Regions from separate parts of the Variovorax sp. 22077 genome, predicted to be linked through region 1. Evidence: predicted binding sites of a transcription regulator. Region 1 holds the regulator's gene; each other region holds the start of a gene.

Region 1 (5,306 bases):
GTTGCGCCCTCGGATCTCGCGCATCACCTCCAGCCCCGAGGCGCCGGGGATCAGGTAGGGCGAGACGATCGTCACTTCCGAACGCGCGCGCCGCATCTGCTCGACCACGTTGTAGCGCACGCTGTCGACGTCCAGCAGCGGCACGCCGCCATACGAGGCGGTCTTGCCGATCACGCGCTCGGGCGAATCGGCATAGGCTTCGGCGGTGGTCCAGATCAGGCCGAGCTTGCCGGCGTCCAGGTCCTCGGCCATCGGGCTGTAGCCCAGCAGGTCGTTGGGCGCGGGCTTGGGCGGCGGGGGCGTGGTCTCGGGGCCGGTGGCGAGCTCGAAGCGCTGCTGCAGCTCCTCGCGCGAGAGGCTGCTGCCCACGACCGACTGGATCGGCCGCACGTAGACGCTGTTCCAGTACTGGTCGAACAGGCTGCCAAGGCGCGGGACCAGCGCGCCGGTGACGAAGGTGTCGAGGTCGATGAAGTTCTCGCCCGAGGTGCGCCTGAAGTACTGGTTGCCGATGTTGCGCCCGCCCGCCACCGCCATCGCGCCATCGGCGATGAACAGCTTGTTGTGCATGCGGCGGTTGACGCGGCTGAAGTCGAAGAGCGAGGCGGTGAAGCGCTTCAGCAGGCTGCCGCGGCCTGCCGGGAAGGGGTTGAACAGGCGCAGCTCCACGTTGGGCGTGGCGGCCAGGCCCAGCAGCAGCTCGTCCTCGCCGGAGGTATAGAGGTCGTCCATCAAGAGCCGCACGCGCACCCCGCGCTGGGCGGCGTCGCGCAGGGTGCGCAGCAGGTAGCGGCCGGTCTCGTCGTTCTCGATCTGGTAGTACTGCACGTCCAGCGTGCGCTGCGCGCGGCGCGCGAGCTGGATGCGGGTGTCGAAGGCGAAGTCGCCGCCGGGCATCAGGCGGAAGCCGCTCAGGTCGGGGTCGGGCTGGGAGGCCAGCGCGATCCTGCCGAGCGCCGTGTCGGCCGAGACGGCGATGGTCTTGGTGGGCGGGCGCGGGGCCTCGTCGGGCAGCGTGGCGCAGCCCGTGACAAGCAGCACGAGCAGGGCGAACACCGCAGCCACCGTCCAACGCCACGCAAGCCCATTCCAGGAACACCGCGGAACCGGCTCCGCCGGTCCGCAGGTGTTGCCCCCTGCAAGGGGGTTGGCGAAGCGACACGAAGTGCGCATAGCCTGGGGGTGTGCCAGTTACAAGGCTTTGCGCAGGTTGGCGGGCGCGATGCGCAGCGCCTCGCGGTACTTGGCGACGGTGCGGCGCGCGCACTCGATGCCCTGCTCCTTCAGCATCTCGGAGATCTGGCTGTCCGACAGCGGCTTCTTCACGCTCTCGGAGCCGACGAACTGCTTGATGAGCGCGCGCACCGCGGTGCTCGACGCGTTGCCTCCGGTCTCGGTGCCCAGCGCCGAGCCGAAGAAGTACTTGAGCTCGACCGTGCCGAAGGGCGTGGCCATGTACTTGGCGGTGGTCACGCGCGAGATGGTCGATTCGTGCAGGCCCAGCTCGTCGGCGATCTCGCGCAGCACCAGCGGGCGCATGGCGAGCTCGCCGTGCACGAAGTAGCTCTTCTGCCGCTCGACGATGGCGTTGCTCACGCGCAGGATGGTGTCGAAGCGCTGCTGGATGTTCTTGATGAACCAGCGCGCCTCCTGCAACCGCTGCGACAGCGCCTGGCTGCCCTCGCCCTTGTGCGACTTCAGCGCGCCGGCATAGATGTCGTGCACGCGCAGGCGCGGCATCACGTCGGGGTTGAGCATCACGCGGAACTTCACGTTGGTGCCGCGGCCGGTCTTGGTGACGATCACGTCGGGCACGATGACGTTGCGCTCCACGTCGACGAAGCGCCGGCCCGGCTTGGGCTCCAGCCGCGCGATGACCTGCAGCGCCGAGCGCACCAGCTCCTCGCTGCTGCGGGTGAGCGTGGCCAGACGCTTGAAGTCGCGGCGCGCGAGCAGCTCCATGGGCTGCTTGCAGATGGCCAGCGCCGTCTTGCGGACCAGTTCCTCTTCCTCGGTCTCGTCGTCGCTCGCCATGGCGCGCAGCTGGATGCTCAGGCATTCGCCGAGGTCGCGCGCGCCGACGCCGGCGGGCTCCAGGCTCTGCAGCAGGCCCAGCGCCACCTGGAAGTGGTGCACGAGGTCGTCGAATTCGTCGTTGTCGTCACCCGCCAGGCCCGAGGCCAGCGCGGGCAGCGAGTCTTCGAGGTAGCCATCCTCGTTGAGCGACTCGATGAGGAAGCGCAGCGCGGCGCTGTCGCTCTCGTTGAGCCGCAGGCTCAGTGCCTGGCGGTGCAGAAAGGACTGCAGCGACTCCTGGCTGCGCGCGAGCTCGGTGGCATCGGCGCGCTCGTCGTCGCCGGCGTTGTTCTGGCGCGCGGGCGCGTCGCTGCCCCATTCGCTGTCGTCGGGCGCCATGTCGACGGTGCCGTCGCCTTCCCAGTCGGGCTCGCGCTCGGCGATCTCGGCGGCGGGGCCGTCGGCGTCGGCGACTGCCGTGCCTTCCGTGGAAGAAGTCGCGCTGCTGCTGCTCGCGGCCGAGGGGGCGAAGTCGCCCTCGCCGTCGTTGCCATCGCCGCCGTCATCGCGAGGGACCGGCGCGTCGGCGGTGTCGAGCCCGAATTCCTCGCGCACGGCCTCCTCGGCGGTGCGCTCCAGGAACGGGTTCTCGTCGAGCATCTGCTCCACTTCCTGGCTCAGCTCGAGCGTGGAGAGTTGGAGCAGCCTGATCGACTGCTGCAGCTGCGGCGTGAGCGCCAGGTGCTGCGAAACGCGAAGGGACAACCCCTGCTTCATGAGAAGACGGCTCCCCCCGAGGCAGCACGCCGCGCGCCACGCCAGCTCCCTGCCGGGAGCGGACCGGCCGCTTCGGGCGGCCGTGCACACCAGCCCTCGCGAAGGGGCTCCACGCGCATGGCGATCACGCTTGCCGTTGACCCTCGCAACATGATCACATCCGGAAGTGCTCGCCCAGGTACACCCTGCGTACCTCGGCGTTGTCGACGATCTCCGAAGGCGTGCCTTGTGCCAGCACGTGCCCGTCGCTGATGATGAAAGCGTGGTCGCAGATGCCCAGCGTCTCGCGCACGTTGTGGTCGGTGATGAGCACGCCGATGCCGCGCTCCTTCAGGAAGCTGATGATGCGCTGGATCTCGATCACCGCGATCGGGTCGATGCCGGCGAAGGGCTCGTCCAGAAGAATGAAGCGCGGCTGCGTGGCCAGGGCGCGCGCGATCTCGACGCGGCGGCGCTCGCCGCCCGACAGCGCCATCGCGGGCGAATCGCGCAGATGGTCGACGCGCAGGTCGACCAGCAGGTCGGTCAGGCGCTCCTCGATGTGCTCCTTCGACAGGGGAACCAGCCTGCCTTTCGCGTCGGGCTCGCTCTGGAGCTCGAGCACGGCGCGCACGTTCTCCTCGACCGTGAGCTTGCGGAAGATCGAGGCTTCCTGCGGCAGGTAGCTCAGCCCCATGCGGGCGCGGCGGTGGATCGGCATGTGCGCGATCGGCTCGCCGTCGATGGAGATGTCGCCGGCGTCGGCGCGCACCAACCCCACGATCATGTAGAACGAGGTGGTCTTGCCCGCGCCATTCGGCCCGAGCAGCCCGACGACTTCGCCCTTCTGCACGTCGAGCGAGACGTCCTTCACGACGGTGCGGCTGCCGTAGCTCTTCTTCAGGCCGCGCGCGACCAAGCGGCTGCCCGGTGTGCCGCTGGCGTCCTGGGTTCCTGCGGATTCGATCACTTGCGCGTGTCTCCCTGGTCACTGAGCGTGGTGCTCGGGCGCAGGCCGGCGCCGGGAGCCGGGGTGGGCGCCGGCGCAGGGGCCTTGGCACCGCCGGCCGGAGCCGGAGCGCCCGGGGCCGGCGCGGTGGCGGCCTTGGGAGTGAGGATGGTCCGGACGCGGCCGCCAGGGGCCGAGGCGTTGACGGCGGTGTTCGGCGGCACGGTCGAGCCGTTGACGGTGTAGGTGTCGTTGCTCTGGTCGTAGACGATCAGCGCGCCCTGGCTCTCGTCGTTGGGCGTGGCGCCCAGCAGGCGGCGCATGACGGCGTTGCGGATGAACTTGACGTTGTCGGCGCGGCTGTCGTACTCGATGACTTCCGACTCGCCCTCGATCCACTCGTCGGGCGCATTGCGCTTCTGCTTGTAGTAGGCCCGCTTGCCGGGCGCCGCGGTGACCACGCCGTACTGGTAGCCCTCGGCGTCCTGGCGCACGTCCAGCCGCGCGCCGCGGATGATGATCGTGCCCTTCGTCACCAGAACGTTGCCGGTGAACACGCTGGTCTGCTTCAGGTCGTCGTAGCGCATCGCGTCCGACTCGATGTTCATCGGCTTGGAGCGGTCGGCGGTCTCGGCCACGGCGCCCGACGCGAGGCCTGCCAGCAACAGGGCGCCGACGGCCAGCCGGCCGATGCGACGCAGGAAGGAGGTGGTGGGGTGAGAGTGCAATGTCATAGAGGCACGAAACTTGCTCGGCATTGTATGCGGCTGCGTGCTCCTGCCCCGCCCGCACAGATGAAAAAGCCCGCCTAGGCGGGCTTGACTTTCTTCCCGGCTTCATGCCCGAACACGGCGGAACCGGCTTCACCGGGCCGCTGGTGTTGCCCCCTGCAAGGGGGAAGGCGCGCGCGACACGAAGTGCGCGAAGCCTGGGGGTCAGCCCTTCTTGGCCTCGCCGATGAGATAGTTCACGACCTGAAGCACCTTGGTCATGTTGCCGGCGGTCTCGCCGTCGACATACCAGCGGCCGGCCACGGCCATCGCCGGCACGCCCGCCACCTTGTAGGCGTCGGTCAGTTGCGAGGCGCGCTTGGCCTTGCTGGCCACGCCGAAGGAGGTGAAGGTTTCCTTGAACTTGGCGGCGTCCAGGCCGTTGGCGGTGGCCCAAGCGATGATGTTGGCGTCGCCGTTCACGTTCTGGCGCTGCGCGTGGATCGCGTTGAACACCTTCGGCTGGTACTCGTCGACCTTGCCCATGGCTTCGAGCGTGTAGTACAGGCGCTGCTTGGCCTCGACGTCGTTGCCCACGAAGGGAACGGGAATGCGGCGGAAGGAGACTTCCTTCGGGATCGTCTTGAGCCAGGCCTCCAGCGACGGCTCGAAGTCGTTGCAGTGCGGGCAGTTGTACGAGAAGAACTCGACCACCTCGACCTTGCCGGCGGGCGCGTCGACCGGCACGCGCTTGTCGAGCACCAGGTACTCGGAGCCGGCCTTGGGCACACGCGCCTGGGCGTGGGCCGGGTTGACGCCCAGGGACAGCAGCCCGAGCGAGGTTGCGGCCAGCGAAAAGTCACGACGTTTCATTG
Region 2 (5,306 bases), on a different contig from region 1:
CCTGGCCACCGAGCTGTTCGACCGCCAGCAGGCGGCCGTGCTGGGCTTCGACGTCATGTTCCTGGAGCCCGACCGCAGCTCGGGCCTCGACAGGCTGCGGCAGCTCGCGAGCGGCCCGCTGGCCAGGACGCCGGGCCTGGCCGCCGAGATCGAGCGGCTCGCGCCCTCGCTCGACCATGACGCCACGCTTGCCGCCGCGCTGAGCGGCCGGCGGGTGGCGCTGGGCTACTACTTCACGCGCACCGAGCCGCCGAGCGCGAAGGGACAGCTGCCCGCGGCGCCCCTACTTCCGGCCGGTGCCTTCCCCCAGGGCGCTGCCTACGCCACGGGCTGGAACGGCTTCGGCGCCAGCCTGCCGGAGCTTGCGAAGGCGGCACCCGTCGCGGGCTTCCTGAACACCCTGGTCGACATCAACGGCGACGGCGTCATCCGCAGCGTGCCGCTCATCGCCCGCTACGACGGCGACAAGGCACAGCCGGGCTACTACGAATCGCTGGGGCTTGCGGTGTACCGGCTCGCGAACGGATCGCCGCCGGTGCAACCCACCTTCGCGCCCGGCGGCGGAAGCACGCCCCAGCTCGAATCGCTGAGGGTGGGGCGGCTGCGCATCCCGGTCGACGCCACCGGCAGCATGCAGGTGCCGTTCCGCGGCCAGGGCGGTGCGGACGGCGGATCGTTCCGCTACGTACCCGCCGCCGACGTGCTCGAAGGACGCCTCGCCCCCGGCGAGCTGAAGGACAAGATCGTGCTCGTGGGAGCCACCGCCCCGGGGCTGCAGGACCTGCGCGCCACGCCCGCCGAGGCCGCGTTCCCGGGCGTGGAGGTGCACGCGAACATCGTCTCGGCACTGCTCGAGCGGCGCCTGCTCAGCGTGCCCGACTACGCCCCCGGCTACGAGGTGCTGCTCGTCGTGCTGACGGGGCTCCTGCTCGCCTTCGGGATGTCGCTGCTGTCCGCATCGCGCGCCATGCTGCTGGCCGTCGGCGCGATGGCGGCGCTGATCGGGATGAACGTATGGCTCTACACGGGCTACAGCCTCGTGCTGCCGCTCGGCTCGGCGCTGGCGATGGCGGCCCTGGCGTTCGCGTTCAACATGAGCTGGGGCTACTTCTTCGAGTCGCGCGCCCGGCGCGGCCTCGTGCGGCTCTTCGGCACCTACGTGCCGCCCCAGCTGGTCGACGAGATGATGGCGCAGCCCGACCGCTACAGCATGCGCGCCGAGAGCAAGCCCATGACCGTGATGTTTTGCGACATGCGCGACTTCACGCGCCTGTCGGAGCAGATGGCGCCGGCCGAGCTGCAGGGCTTTCTCAATACCGTCTTCAGCCGGCTCACCGACGTGATCAGCGCCCACCGCGGCACCGTCGACAAGTACATGGGCGACTGCGTCATGGCCTTCTGGGGCGCACCCGTCGACACGCCGGACCACGCCACGCTCGCCGTGCGCGCCGCGCTCGACATGGCCGAAGCCGTGCACGACATCAACCGCATCCATCGCGCGAGCGGCCGGCCCGAGATCAGCGTGGGCATCGGCATCAACAGCGGCGTGATGAGCGTGGGCGACATGGGCTCGGCGGCGCGCCGCAGCTACACGGTGGTCGGCGATGCGGTCAACCTCGCATCGCGCCTCGAGGGCCTGAGCGGGCACTACGGCGTCGAAGTGGTCGCCAGCGGCGCGACGCGCGAACTCGCGCCGGGCTTCGTCTGGCAGGAGCTCGACAGCGTGCGGGTCAAGGGAAAAGCGCAAGCCGTTTCCGTTTTTACGCCTCTCGCCGCGGGCACCCCCGAGGCGCTGCAGCAGGCGCAGCAGATGCTCGAACGATGGAGCGTAGTCCTCGCCGCATATCGCCGGCAGGACTGGGCCATGGGCCGAAACTTGCTGGCGCCCCTGCTCGCCGCGGATGCGAAAAAAGTCCTTTACCAGCTCTACGCCCAGCGTTTAGCCTCGATGGCGTTGCGACCGCAAGACCCGAACTGGGACGGCGCAACCCGGTTCGAGACCAAATGACGACAGACGCATCAAAGGGGTCTTTCACAATGCAGGTTCGTGTGCTGGGTTGCTCGGGCGCCATCGCCAAAGACTGCCGCACCACCTCGTTCCTGGTCGACACGGACCTGCTCGTCGATGCGGGCACGGGCGTCGGAGACCTCACGCTCGACGAGATGGTCGGCATCGACGACGTCGTGCTCACGCACAGCCACCTCGACCACATCGCCGCACTCCCCCTGATGGTCGACGCCGTCGGCGGCCGCCGCTCGCAGCCGCTGCGCGTGCATGCGCTCAGGGACACCATCGACGCGCTGCGCGTTCACATCTTCAACAACGTCATCTGGCCCGACTTCGAGAGCATTCCCAGCCCGCAGGCGCCGTTCGTGAGCTTCCATGACATCGCCGTGGGCCAGCAGCTGCCGCTGGGAAGCCGCGAGCCCAAGGTGGTCGAGGTGCTGCCCGCAGTCCATACCGTGCCGGCCTGCGGCTTCGCCGTGCGGCCGGCCGAGCGAAGAGCCCACTGGGTGTTCAGCGGCGACACCGAGCGCAACGCGCCCTTCTGGGAACGTGTGAACGAACTCGACGTGGCGATGCTGGTCATCGAAACCGCATTCAGCAGCCGCGAGCAGGCGCTGGCGGAGCGCAGCCTGCACCTGTCGCCCCCACTCCTGGCTGGCGAGCTGGCCCGTATCGCCCCGGGCAAGCAGTACCCGATCTACATCACCCACACCAAGCCCGCCGAAACCGACGAGATCATGAGCCAGATCGAAGCCCTGGTGGTCGAGCAGGCGGCAGGCATGGCGCAACGGGACATTCGCTGGCTGAAGGTGGATGGCGTCCTGACTTTCTGACTACCGGTCAGTGACGCGTTGGCATGACAAATTTGTCACCGCGTGTAGCATCTTTAGGCAAGTTGTGTCACACGGTGTAACTCCAATGTGGTCAGAGGTGACACGTCCGGTACGGGAAAGGCGCCCCAAGCGGGTGGCACAGATGCTGCGGAAGGTACCTCGCTCCGGGCAGGTTCCCGGGCGTAACAACCAACCTACCTGGAGTTAGTGAATGAACCGTCGTTCCATCGCACGCAACGTGCAAAAGGGTTTCACCCTTATCGAATTGATGATCGTTGTGGCGATCATTGGTATTTTGGCTGCTGTGGCTTTGCCGGCTTATCAGGACTACACCATCCGCGCCAAGGTGTCTGAAGCGATTCTGGCTGGCTCGTCGTGCCGTACCAGCATTACCGAGACGGTGCAAAGCGCGGTTGGCTCGACCCTCCCGGCTGCTGGAGCCTGGGGTTGCGAATCGAGCGGTTCGACCAAGTACGTTGCTTCTGTGGACACTACGAATACTGGTGTTGTCACTATCACGACATCGGCCGCTACCGATCTGAAGGATGCAGCAAGCAAGACGATCACGATGACTCCTTATGCTGACGCAACTACTGCACTCACCAACACTGACACCGGTAAGACTATTTTCAAATGGGTCTGCGGTCCCGGTACCTCGGGCACGGCTATTAACGCCAAATACCTGCCGGGATCCTGCCGCGGTCAGTAATCAGACGCTCAAAAATTAAAGGCCCCGTCGGGGCCTTTTCTTTTTCCGAAAAAATATGCGAAATCGACTCTCAACTTGGCACTGGGCTACGTTGTATGCGTTGAATCTGACTTTCTGCTATCTTGCGGGGAAAGATTACAACTGGGATCTACTGAATTACCATTTTTATGGGCCCTCGCTGTTGCTGGAGGGGCGTTGGAGCCAAGACTATTTTGCGGGCAGCATTCAGTCTTATTTGAATCCTGTTGCGTATGTGCCATTTTATTTAATGGTCAAATGGGGGTGGCCGGCCCTTCTAATAGGATTGATCCTTTCCACCTTCCAGTTTTTTAATATAGTGGTAATTGGAAGTATTGCGGAAAAGCTGCTATCTGAGCGAGATGAAGACGTTCGCGCGCCGATTTATATGGCGTGTTTGTTGGCGATGATCGCTCCGCCCTATTTGCAGGCGAATGGCTCTTCTTTTAACGATCCATATGGTTCGATTTTTATTCTTCTAGCCCTGCGCATCTTGTTGCAACGCGACTTGGATTTTTGGCGGCAATCTATTCTTGTAGGGCTTTGCTCGGGAGTTGCAGCCGGAATAAAACTGACAAGCGGCACTTTTGCCGTCGCATTTGCGGCCTTCTTCGTGGTTAGAGCTGTACTTGAACGTCGTATTTTGTTTGGCCGTCTTGCAAAAGAATTGATTGGATATGGGGTCGGCGCTGCATTGGCTTTTGCTATCGTTCACGGATTCTGGTCGGTTAGACTATGGCAAGAGTTTGGGAGCCCTGTATTTCCATTTTTTAACGCAATATTTAGGGCCCCGGAATTTCCCTTTGTGAATAACCGTGACTTTCGTTTTCTCGGGAGTGGGTTGTCGGGGCTTTTTCTTCTGCCATTCGATATGCTTCGTGTGCAGAGTTGGATATATAGCGAAGCCGTATCTCCGGATATTCGTCCTTCGGCGTTGGTGTTACTTGCCGCGGCCAGTATTTGTCTGGGGCTATGGCGCTTTTTTTCATCAACTTTAAACGGCTCGCATACACCGGCCCAGAGTTTCTTGCAGAGATTCTCGCTCGCCAATTTTTGGACGCCCGCAGTTAGCGTAGTCTTTTTTGCCATCTTCGCATTCCTGCTTTGGGGTGTCACATCCCGCATTGGACGGTATGCATTTTCACTTTGGCTTCTTTTGGGGCCACTACTTAGTTTGGCTGCGGTCTACGTCGGCGGCGTCAAATTTGCTCGCGTGACTCTAGCTGTGCTGCTTTCTTTGCAAGCCTACATTCATCTTGCTCACGGAGCTTCCCGATGGTCCCCGGTGGCGTGGGAAGAGGCGTGGCTTAATTTTCAATTGCCCCACGCAATTACGGAGCGGCCCGCTGGAATAATTTCGATGGATACGCTATCGTTTTCGGCAATTGCTCCATCTCTTCATCCGGGATCGGGGATGGCGACGATCAACGGAATGCATACGGTAGCAAATGGCAGTGAAATGCCGGCGCGGTTGATTTCCTTGGTTGAGAAATATCGTGCCAATCTCTATGTACTCTATGCTATTGGGCAATTTGGCTCCGAGGATAAAGTGGAAATTTCCTTGGCTAGAGTGAAGATATTGAATGAAAAATTGGCCCCCTATGGAATGAGGATCGAATCCGCGTCTTCCGCATCTGCGTGTGAGTATGGGCGCTTGCCTTTTAATAAGAAGACTCACGCTTGGTCGCTAGAGCCTAATGTTGAGGAGGCCTATGTATTTGCCTTCTGTAAGCTTGTT
Region 3 (5,306 bases), on a different contig from region 1:
CACGTGCATCAGGTCGCCCCACAGCACCAGCTTCTGGCCCTTGGACTCGACGACGTAGATGTTGTGGCCGGGCGTGTGGCCGTGGGCGGGCACGGCCTTGATGCCGGGCGCCAGCTCGGTGCCGCCCTTCATGCCCTTGAACTTGCCGGCTTCCACGTACGGGTTCAGCGAGGCCATCGCCCCCTGGAAGAAGCCCTTCATCTCGGCCGAGGCCTTCTCGAGGTTGGCCTTGTTCAGCCAGAAGTCGGCATCCTCCTGCCCGGCGTGGATGGTGGCGTTGGGAAAGACCAGCTTGCCGTCCTGCACGAGGCCGCCGACGTGGTCGCCGTGCATGTGGGTGATGAGCACGTCGTCGACCTGCTCGGGCTGGTAGCCCGCTGCCTTGAGGTTGGCCTGCAGGTTGCCGAGCGTGGGGCCGAAGAGGCCGCCGGCGCCGGTGTCGACCAGCACCAGCTTGCTGCCGGTGTTGATGAGGTAGCCGTTCACCGAGGTGGGCACGGCGTCTTTCTCGAAGCCCCGGTCGAGCAGCTTGCCGACCTGCTCCTGGGTGGTGTTGGTGAGCAGCTTCTTGGGCTCGAGGTCGAGGGTGCCGTCGAAGAGCGCCGTCACCTCGAAGTCGCCGAGCATCATCCGGTAGAAGCCCGGCGCCTGGGTCTTGACCTGCGGCGCGGCGGCTTGCGCCATCGGAGAAAACGAAAGCATCAGCAGGCTGCCGGCCAGCGCGGCCATGCCCTGGCGAAGCCAGCGAGCGGGTGTTGTTGTCATGGTTCGGCTCCTCGGTGGTTTGAAGGGGCGCCGAGAATAGCCGAGGCAGGCCGGCCCTGCAGCCTGCCTACCAGTTGACCTCGCGCTCGGGCGTCGCCGAGATGTGGTGGATCGACAGGTCGGCACCGTCGTACTCCTCTTCCTGCGAGAGCCGCAGTCCCGCCACTGCCTTGAGCGCGCCGTACACCGCCGCACCCGCCAGCGCGGCCCAGGCCACGCCCATCACCGTGCCGATGAGCTGCGCCCACACGTTCACGCCGCCGATGCCGCCGAGCGCCTGCGTGCCGAAGATGCCGGCCGCGATGCCGCCCCAGGTGCCGCACAGGCCGTGCAGCGGCCACACGCCCAGCACGTCGTCGATCTTCCACTTGTTCTGCGTGAGCGTGAACAGCTTGACGAAGATGCCGCCCGCCACGCCGCCCACCACCAGCGCGCCCAGCGGATGCATCAGGTCGGAGCCGGCGCACACCGCCACCAGGCCGGCGAGCGGGCCGTTGTAGACGAAGCCGGGGTCGTTCTTGCCCATGGCCAGCGCCACCAGCGTGCCGCCCACCATCGCCATCAGCGAGTTCACGGCCACCAGGCCCGAGATCTTGTCGATGCTCTGCGCGCTCATCACGTTGAAGCCGAACCAGCCTACGCACAGCACCCAGGCACCAAGGGCCAGGAAGGGGATGTTCGACGGCGGATGCGCGCTCAGCGACCCGTCGCCGCGGTAGCGGTTGCGCCGCGCACCCAGCAGCAGCACTGCCGGCAGCGCGAGCCAGCCGCCCACCGCATGCACCACCACCGAGCCGGCGAAGTCATGGAACTCGTGGCCGGTGAGCGAGGCGATCCATTCCTGGATGCCGAAGTGCTTGTTCCAGGCGATGCCCTCGAAGAGCGGATAGACGAAGCCGACGATCACCGCCGTGGCGATGAGCTGCGGCCAGAACTTGGCCCGCTCGGCGATGCCGCCCGAGATGATGGCCGGAATGGCCGCCGCGAAGGTCAGCAGGAAGAAGAACTTCACCAGCTCGTAGCCGCTCTTCGCCGACAGTTCGGTGGCGCTCACGAAGAAATGCGTGCCGTAGGCCACGCCGTAGCCCACCAGGAAATACACGATGGTCGAGACCGAGAAGTCGACCAGGATCTTCACCAGCGCATTGACCTGGTTCTTCTTGCGCACGGTGCCCAGCTCGAGAAAGGCAAAGCCGGCGTGCATGGCCAGGACCATGATGGCGCCGAGAAGGATGAACAGCGCGTCTGCGCCCTGTTTGAGTGCGTCCATTGGAGCTTCTTGCGGATTTTTGGTTTGAATTGGTGCGCCGCACCGGAATCAACCAGCGAGGCCGGCCAATGAAGCAAAAATGGTGCCTACAAGCTCTTCGATGGTGCGAGATGAACCAATAACGGGCTGATCAAGCCCGCCACGCACCGCTTCAGCCCGGACCGGCGCCCGCCCGCAGCGCGTCACGGTAGCGCCGGCTGCAGGGCACGGTGGTGCCGTCATGCATGTGCAGCCGGGCGTCGCCGCCGTCCAGCGGCTCGATTTCCTTGATGCGCGCGAGATTCACCGCGTGGCTGCGGTGCACGCGCACGAAGAGCGCGGGGTCGAGCTGGGTCAGGAAGTCGGTCAGGGTGGAGCGCAGCAGGTAGTCGTGGCCATTGACGTGCAGGCCGACGTAGTTGCCCTCGGCCTGGAGCCAGTCGATGTCGGTGGCGGCGATGAGGAATTCGCGGCGCAGCTTGCGGACCAGGAAGCGCTCGGGGCGGGCGGGAGGCGGCGGGAGCGCGTCTGCAGCCGGGGGTTCAAATCCCCCCGCCCCTGCCGAATCCGGGCTCGGGGCAACAACCGGCGCGGCCACCGCTCCCTCCTCCGGCACATCCAGCACCCGCGCCTCCCCCTGCAGCCGCAGCAGGAACAGCCGGTACGCCCAGATGCCGAAGACGATGCTGACGTACACCCGCACGTCCTTGAGGTACTCGTAGCCCCACTGGCTCACCCAGCCGCCAAAGTCGTAGTGCTCGCCCGCCATGGCATAGACCAGCGCCCGCAGCCCGAACATGCCCACCACGTGGACCAGGCTGAACGCCGCGCTCGCCACCGCATGCCAGGCCAGGAAGCGCAGCAGATGGCTGCGCACCAGCGGCGACAGCCGGCGCTCCACCATCACCAGCGCCGGCACCAGGAACAGCAGCATCAGGTGGCTGGACACCTCCCAGGTCGCGACCTCCCAGTGGGGCCGGGGCACGGCGCGCGTGCGCATGTCGACGATCGCCACCATGGTGCTGAACACGGCCTGCAGCGTCAGCAGCACGATCCAGAAGGCCACCTCCAGCGGACGGCGGATCGGCGCGTAGCGTTCGTAGAGGTTCCTGCGGGGGTCTCCCATGCGGGGAATTCTCGCGAAAAGGCCGCAGGGACGGCCGGTCTGGGCCGGATTTCGTCCCTGCCGGCCACCGCTCGTCACAAAGCGGGGGTGATCCGTCCCCCGGCCGCACCTCGCGGAAGCGGCCCGGCCGAGCATGGCGGCCTTTCCGCTCCGAGGAACCTTCCATGACCGCCGACCCCATTGCCGCAACACCGCCCGACCACCGCCGCCACGACATCGACGCCCTGCGCGCGCTGGCCTTCCTCTTCGTCATCCTCTACCACGTGGGCATGTACTACGTGGCCGACTGGCCCTGGCACCTCAAGAGCCCGGACGCGGCCGAATGGCTGCAGTGGCCGATGCGCATCCTGAACCTGTGGCGCATGGACCTTGTCTTTCTGATCTCGGGCGTGTCGCTCGGCTTCCTGAGCCGGGGCCAGGGCACCTGGGCCCTGCTGCGCAGCCGGGGCCTGCGGCTGATGCTGCCGCTGGCCTTCGGCATGGCGGTGGTCGTGCCCTACCAGGCCTACGCCCAGGGCGTGGCCAACGGCCTGGTGGCACCGGGCTTCGGCACCTTCCTGCTGCGCTACCTGTCGATGGCGCAGCCGTGGCCGAAGCAGGCTTTCGACGGCGCGGAGTTCGGCATCACCTGGAACCACCTCTGGTACCTGCCCTACCTGTTCACCTACACGGCGCTGATCGCCCTGACGCTGCCGCTGTGGCGGTCGGCCGCCGGCCAGTGGATGCGCGGCGCCTTCAACGGCTTGCGCGGCTGGAGGCTGCTGCTGTTGCCGGTGGTGCCGCTGCTGATATTCACGATGCTGCTGGCCTCGCGCTTCCCGGCCACGCACAACCTGGTGCGCGACTTCCACCTGCACAGCATCTACTTCACGATGTTCCTCTACGGCTACTGGATGGGCGTGGACACCGGCGTCTGGAAGGAACTGGAGCGGCTGCGCCGCGTGTCGCTCGCGCTGGCCGTCGCCGTGATCGGCACCTTCATCTTGCTGCGCGCCGGCATGAAGAGCCCGCTTCCGGGGCTGCTGGTGGACACCCTGCGCATGCTCTACCTCTGGCTGGCCGTCGCGGCCATCCTCGGCCACGGCCACCGCTACCTGAACCGCCCCTGGCCCTGGCTGCGCTGGGCGAACGAGTCGGTATACCCGTGGTACGTGCTTCACCAGACGCTGATCATCGTCGGCGTGACCCTGCTGGCACCGCTAGCGCTCGGCCCGGTCGTCGAGCCCGCGCTGCTCATCGCGCTGACGCTGCTCGGCTGCTGGCTCCTGACGGACGGGCTGATCCGCCGCACCAACCTGCTGCGGCCGCTCTTCGGACTGAAGCTCAGGCGGCGGGCTGCGACTTCTTCCGCGTCTCCTGCGGTGCGGGAGGAGGCTCTTCGACGGGAACCAGGATGGCGTTCCCCGTCGCCACGAGCTTGAGCGAATCGGCACTGTCGCCCTGCGCATAGAGTTCGGCCGCCGCGAACACCTGCTTGCGGCCGGCTTTCACCACCCGACCGCGTGCGATGAAGGCGCGGCCGACGGCGGGCGAGATGCAGTTGACCGAGAAATGCGAGGCCAGCACGCGGCCCGCCACGGTGGCGGCCGCGTAGCCGCTCACGGTATCGAGCATCGCGCCGATCATTCCGGCGTGCAGGAAGCCGGCGTACTGGCCCATGTCCTCCTCGCGCCAGTCCATGCGCAGTTCGGCTTCGCCATTGCCGGCGCTGGTCACTTCGAAGCCGGCCCAGCGGTTGAAGGCGGCGGTCCTGTTGATGGCCTGGATGGTGTCGAGCATGGTGGTGGGTCCTTGTCCGGGGTTGGGTGGAAAGACGGTGCACCCACTCTAGGAAGCAGCCCGGACATCGGCCGTCGCGCGTGCGACCGGAAACGCCGCGGCGGTTGCATTGGCGACAGCGCCGCCGGGCTGCGCAGAAATTTTTCGACGATGCCTTAACCCCGTTCGCCGGGGCCGTCCGTATGAGCCGGGGTCATTCATCACTTCCGCTCCAAAGGCATCCCATGAAAGCATCGACTTCCGCCCTCCTCCGCGCCACCGCAGGCGCCGCCTTGCTTCTGGTCCTGAGCATCAGCGCCCAGGGGCAGGCTGCAACGCCGCCGGCCATGGCGGCCGACTCGCGCATCACGCAGGTCAAGGTCTACCCGGGCAGCGCCACCGTGGAGC
Region 4 (5,306 bases), on a different contig from region 1:
CGGCTTCGGGCGCGTAGAGCCCGGCCGCGATGTTCATCAGCGACGACTTGCCTGCGCCGTTCTCGCCGAGCAGCGCGTGCACCTCGCCCCAGCGCGCTGCGAAGTGGGCGTCGGTCAGTGCCGCGAAGCCGTCGAAGGACTTGCGGATGCCGGTGAGTTCGAGCGCGTTGGGCATGTGCGGCCTTGCTTTGTCTGCGGGCCTACTTCTGCGTGACCACGCCCTTGACGAACCAGTCCATCTTCCAGAGGTCGGCGTCCGAAAGAACGGCGCCCTTGGCCACGCGCTCCTTGCCGTCGCGGTCGGCGAGCGGGCCGGCGTAGATCTGCTTGCCCTTCATGATCGCGTCGCGCTCGGCGGTGATGAGGGCTGCCTTGTCCTTGGGCACGGCCGGGCCGAAGCCGGCGATGTCGGTGCCGCCGTCCTTCATCTCGATGAAGGCGCCGTACTGCGCAGGCTTCCAGCCGCCGGCCATGATCTTCTTGAGCTCCGGCGTCAGGAAGCGGTCCCACACCCACACGGAGGAGCACAGCGTTGCCTTGGGCGCGAACTGGCGCAGGTCGCGGTGGTGGCCGGTGCCGTACACGCCGCGCTCCTGCGCGACGATCTGCGGCGTGGGGCTGTCCACGTGCTGGCCGATCACGTCGGCGCCCTGGTCGATGAGCGCGGCGGCGGCGGCGCGCTCCTTCACCGGGTCGTTCCACGCGCCGGTGTAGATCACATTGACGGTGGCGTTGGGGTTCATCTTCTGCGCACCGAGCGCGAAGGCGTTGATGGTCCAGTTCACCACGCCGAAGGGGTTGGCCGCGACGAAGCCGAGCTTGCCGGTCTTCGATGCGGCACCGGCGGCCATGCCGCAGAGGTACTGGCTCTCGTAGGTGCGGCCGTAGAACGACTCGAGGTTGCTGCCGTTGGTGGTGCCAGAGCCGTTGAGGAAGGCCACGTCGGGGTACTTGGCGGCCAGGTCCTTGAAGCTGTCGGAGTAGCCGAAGGCGGTGCCGATCACGATGTTGGCGCCGCGCTGGATGAATTTCTCGGCCGCGGGCTTGATGGCCGACGCGTCCTCGGGCACGTTCTCCACGAACTGGATCTTCTGGCCGATCTCCTTCTCGATCTTCACGCGGGCCTCGTCGAAGGCCTGCGTCCAGCCGCCGTCGTTCTTGGGGCCGAAGTAGAGCATCGCGATCTTCGGCTTGTCCTTCAGCGTGAAGCCGTCGGCGGCGGCCGGCAGCGAGAACGAGGCGCCGCAGGCTGCGAGCGTCAGTGCCAGGCCGAGGGCCGGGCCGTTGGAGGAAATGCGCGGCATGGAGCAACCTTTCGTGAGGAGCGTGAAGACGGGGGAGGGAAAAGCAGAAGCGAGAGAAGAGAGGCGAGGGCCGCGCGCCGCTACATCATGAAATTGATGCGGAACACGTTGCCCTCGGGATCGAGCAGCACCGACTGGTACCAGTTGTAGTAGGTGACGTAGGGCGCTTTCACGAGCGTGGCGCCGGCCTCGAGCGCGACGGGCACCATGCGGTCGACGTCGGCCTGGCTGTCGACGTCGATGTTCAGCAGGAACTTCACGCCGCGCGTGTCGGAGAACTCGCTCAGGTGCAGCAGCTCGTAGGCATCGAGCGCGTTGAAGCCGAGGCTCGACTTGCCGGTGTCCAGCCCGCGGAAGATGGGCGAGCGGATCGCCTCGATCTCCTTGAAGCCGAACACGCGCTGGTAGAAGCCGCTGAGCGCGACCACGTCCTTCGCGAAGACGTTGACGTAGGACAGGTGGGCCATGTGATCCGGGCGCCTCCGAGGAATCAGGCCGCGACCTTGGTGCCGCCGAAGGTCGTCTGCTTGACGAACTTGGAGGTGAGGTGGTCGCCCGATGAGATGGGCGCGTACTTCGGCTGCTCGCCCGGCGCGAGGCAGCTCGGCAGGCACTCGACCATCGCGTCGTAGTTGGGCTGGTGGAAGAACACCAGCGACTGGCGGCGGTTGGTGCTCGCCACCTCGAAGGGCGGGTTGATCACGCGGTGCAGCGTCGACACCCACTGGTCGTTGGTCCACTGCATCATGAGGTCGGCGATGTTGACCACCAGGCCGCCCTCGACCTGCGGCACGTCCACCCACTGGCCGGCCTTGTTGAACACCTGCAGGCCCTTGTCGTCGGGCAGCACGATGGTGAGGCTGCCGTAGTCGCTGTGCGCGCCCGCGCGCAGCTGTCCGGGCAGCGGCTGCTCGCGCTGGGGCGGGTAGCTCAGCACGCGGAACATGCTGATGTGCTTGTCGATCTTGTCGTCGAAGAAGGTCTCGGGCAGCGAGAGGCCGAGCGCGAAGACGCGCATCAGCGAGCGCGAGAGATCGCTCATCGCCTCGAAGTACTGCTCGTAGGCCTCCTTGAAGCCCTCGAGCGGCGGCCAGCTGTTGGGCTCGAAGTGCGGGCCTGCGGCGGGGCCGCGGTGGTAGTCGTCGTCCGGCACGTTCGAGGGGCCGATGGAGAACGACTCCTTCAGGTCGCCCGGTGCCGCTTCCTCCAGGCTGTAGGAGAGGCCTTCCTCGCCCACCGCGCTGTAGCCGCGCACAGCGTCTTCGCGCGGACGATCGACCTTGCGCTTCTCGCCCAGCGGCATGTCGAAGAACTTGCGCGAGAGCGACGACACGCGCGAGATCAGCTCGGGCGAGATGCCGTGGTTGGTGATGACGAGGAAGCCGATGCTGCGGCAGGCCTCGTCGACTTTCTTCGCTACCTCCGCCTTGCCTTCGGCGGTGCCGGCGAAGTAGGGCGCGAGATCGATGATGGGTACGGAAAGCAGGGTCATGGCAGGTTCCTCTTGCTTGGCATGCCTTTCGCCATGCAACGTCTGTGCCAGTTGGACCAAATGGACAAAACCCATCCGTCGCGTCAGCATGGTGCGAATTGCCGTGCCGCGAAGGCGGTCGCGGCGCAAGGCGATGCACCACGGCCTTACAGTGGTGCGCCGTAACGCCTGCCGAGGCAGGACCGACCGATCGAACGAACGAACGAGGGAGGATCGAGGGAAGATGCCGAAGACCAAAGCACTGGCCGCGAGCGCCAGCAAGGAGAGTCCCGCACGCAAGCGCGCGAAGCCTGCGGTGCGCAGCGCGTCCGCGGTGAACCGCAGGCTGCGCCAGATCGAGGACAAGCGCAGCGCGATCCTCGGCGCGGCGCTGGGGCTGTTCTCGCGCTTCGGCCTGCATGGCACCTCCATCGACCAGGTGGCCGCGCGCGCCGATGTGTCGAAGAGCAACCTGCTCTACTACTTCGCGAACAAGGAAGAGCTCTACGTCAACGTGCTGCGCGACCTGCTCGCGCTGTGGCTCGAACCGCTGCGCGGCTTCAGCGCCGAGCAGGACCCGGTCGAGGCCATCGGCGGCTACATCCGCCGCAAGCTGGTGATCTCGCGCGACCGGCCCGATGCGTCGCGGCTCTTCTGCCTGGAGATGATCCAGGGCGCACCGCTGCTGCGCGACGAACTCGATCGCGAACTGCGCACGCTGGTGGAGAAGAAATCGGAAGTGATCCGCGCATGGATCGATGCGGGCAAGCTGGCGCCGGTCGATCCGCACCACCTGATCTTCGCGCTGTGGGCAATGACGCAGCACTACGCGGACTTCGGCGTGCAGGTGCAGGCGCTGTCGGGGCATACGCTGGAAGACGAAGCTTTCTTCGAGCGTGCGGTGGAGAACGTTCAGCGCATCGTGCTGCAGGGCATCGTGCCGCGCTGAGGCCAGCTCCCTCTCCCCTTGGGAGAGGGCTGGGGTGAGGGTGGCGGCCTGAAAGTCACTGCTGTTCTTGCGAGCGCCGTTGCCCCTCACCCTAACCCTCTCCCCGAGGGGAGAGGGGATAAAGCGGGTCAGTGCTGCGGCGGTGCAGCGATCTCGTGATACCGGCGATCGAAGTAGATGAGGCCCTGCGCCGCACCGCCGATGGCGATCGAGACGGCCTCGCAGAACAGGACATCGTGCGTGCCTGCGCTCGTCGCGTGCACCACGCGGCAGTCGAAGGACACGGCCGCATCGTCGAGCACCGGCGAGCCGGTGGTCTTGCTGCTCCAGCGGGCTGCGGCGAAGCGCTCGTCCATCGGCGTCTTGCCGCCGAAGAGCGTGGACAGCGACTGGTGTCCGGCCGCCAGCACATTGACGCACAGCACGCCGTTGGCCTTGAACGCCGGGTACACCGAGGCCGAACGGTTGAGGCACACCAGCAGCGTCGGCGGCTCGTCGGTCACGCTGCACACGGCCGATGCGGTGAAGCCCGCGCGGCCTGCGGGGCCGTCGGTGGTGATGATGTTCACCGCCGCGCCCAGCCGCGCCATCGCGTTGCGGTAGTCGGCCTTCTGCAGGCCCTGCGGAAGCAGGGCTGGGTTGGGTGACGATGAAGCAGGGTTCGAGGCCATGGCGTTGTGCAGCATCTCGCGTGACTCCTTCAGGCCAGCAGGCAGGCCTCGTCGAAGGCCAGCCGCGGCAGGCGGCCGAACAGCTTCGACGTGTCGCCATGGCCGAGGTTGATGAGGAAGTTGACGGTCCAGTCGGTGCCCTCGAAGAAGGCCGCGTCGACCTTCGCCTTGTCGAAGCCCGACATCGGGCCCGCATCGAGCCCGACCGCGCGCGCCGCGAGCAGCAGGTAGCCCGCCTGCAGGCTGGCGTTGCGGAAGGCAGTCTCGTGCGCGGCCTCGGGGCTGCCGGTGAACCAGCTGCGCGCGTCGGCGTGCGGGAACAGCGTGGGCAGCCTGTCGTAGAACTTGCGGTCCCACGCGGCGATGACGGTGACGGGCGCGGTCATGGTCTTTTCGAGGTTGCCCTTGGAGAGCGCCGGCGCGAGGCGCTCCTTGCCTTCGGGCGTGCGCACGAAGACGAAGCGCGCGGGGGAGCAGTTGGCCGATGTGGGGCCGAGGCTCGCGAGCGCGTAGATCTGCACGAGCTGCGCGTCGGTGACGGGCTCGTCGGTCCAGCCGTTGTGGGTGCGCGCGCCGGTGAAGAGCAGCGACAGCGCGGCGTCGTCGAGGGTGTTCTTGAGGGTCATGCTGGAACGGCGGGTGCGCTGACCCGCGAGAGAAAGTCGAGCAGGCTGCGGTTGAAGGTGTCGGCCTCTGTCACGCTGTGGGCATGGCCGCCGTGCGGCATGAAGTCGAGCGTGACGTCGCGCAGGCCATCGGCCAGGCGCTGCGAGCAGGTCCAGGGCACGAGCGTGTCGTCCCTGGCCGCGGCGATCAATGCGGGCGCGGCGATGTCGGCGAGGCTGGCGTCGATGTCGAAGGCGCGCAGCGCGGCGATGCGAGCCCGCATGTTGGATTCGCCCGGGAAGTGC

What was found. The regulator sigma-54, encoded in region 1, starts transcription at its own class of promoters, with help from an activator protein. The targets are predictions, from matches to a motif close to TGGCANGNAANCTGCTTT.
Region 2: the regulator sigma-54 is predicted to act here: its motif matches at 2,976-2,993, upstream of ACTJLF_RS14390 (pilin).
Region 3: the regulator sigma-54 is predicted to act here: its motif matches at 2,106-2,123, upstream of ACTJLF_RS31915 (ammonium transporter).
Region 4: the regulator sigma-54 is predicted to act here: its motif matches at 2,829-2,846, upstream of ACTJLF_RS22840 (isopenicillin N synthase family dioxygenase).

What each region holds. Positions count from the first base shown of each region.
Region 1 is NZ_JBQEQC010000009.1:65,001-70,306, forward strand. It holds gene ACTJLF_RS14890 (phospholipase D family protein) at 1-1,056, opposite strand, end outside; gene rpoN (RNA polymerase factor sigma-54) at 1,192-2,793, opposite strand; gene lptB (LPS export ABC transporter ATP-binding protein) at 2,948-3,742, opposite strand; gene lptA (lipopolysaccharide transport periplasmic protein LptA) at 3,739-4,455, opposite strand; gene ACTJLF_RS14910 (thiol:disulfide interchange protein DsbA/DsbL) at 4,657-5,304, opposite strand.
Region 2 is NZ_JBQEQC010000008.1:229,542-234,847, reverse strand. It holds gene ACTJLF_RS14400 (CHASE2 domain-containing protein) at 1-2,008, shown strand, start outside; gene ACTJLF_RS14395 (3',5'-cyclic-nucleotide phosphodiesterase) at 2,038-2,841, shown strand; gene ACTJLF_RS14390 (pilin) at 3,053-3,550, shown strand; gene ACTJLF_RS14385 (hypothetical protein) at 3,651-5,306, shown strand, end outside.
Region 3 is NZ_JBQEQC010000034.1:15,060-20,365, forward strand. It holds gene ACTJLF_RS31910 (MBL fold metallo-hydrolase) at 1-765, opposite strand, end outside; gene ACTJLF_RS31915 (ammonium transporter) at 833-2,035, opposite strand; gene ACTJLF_RS31920 (LytTR family DNA-binding domain-containing protein) at 2,187-3,140, opposite strand; gene ACTJLF_RS31925 (acyltransferase family protein) at 3,305-4,561, shown strand; gene ACTJLF_RS31930 (PaaI family thioesterase) at 4,464-4,919, opposite strand; gene ACTJLF_RS31935 (DUF4139 domain-containing protein) at 5,144-5,306, shown strand, end outside.
Region 4 is NZ_JBQEQC010000017.1:40,646-45,951, forward strand. It holds gene ACTJLF_RS22825 (ABC transporter ATP-binding protein) at 1-175, opposite strand, end outside; gene ACTJLF_RS22830 (BMP family ABC transporter substrate-binding protein) at 201-1,304, opposite strand; gene ACTJLF_RS22835 (VOC family protein) at 1,385-1,771, opposite strand; gene ACTJLF_RS22840 (isopenicillin N synthase family dioxygenase) at 1,795-2,796, opposite strand; gene rutR (HTH-type transcriptional regulator RutR) at 3,020-3,724, shown strand; gene rutF (NADH-dependent FMN reductase RutF) at 3,853-4,410, opposite strand; gene ACTJLF_RS22855 (malonic semialdehyde reductase) at 4,425-5,021, opposite strand; gene rutD (pyrimidine utilization protein D) at 5,018-5,306, opposite strand, start outside.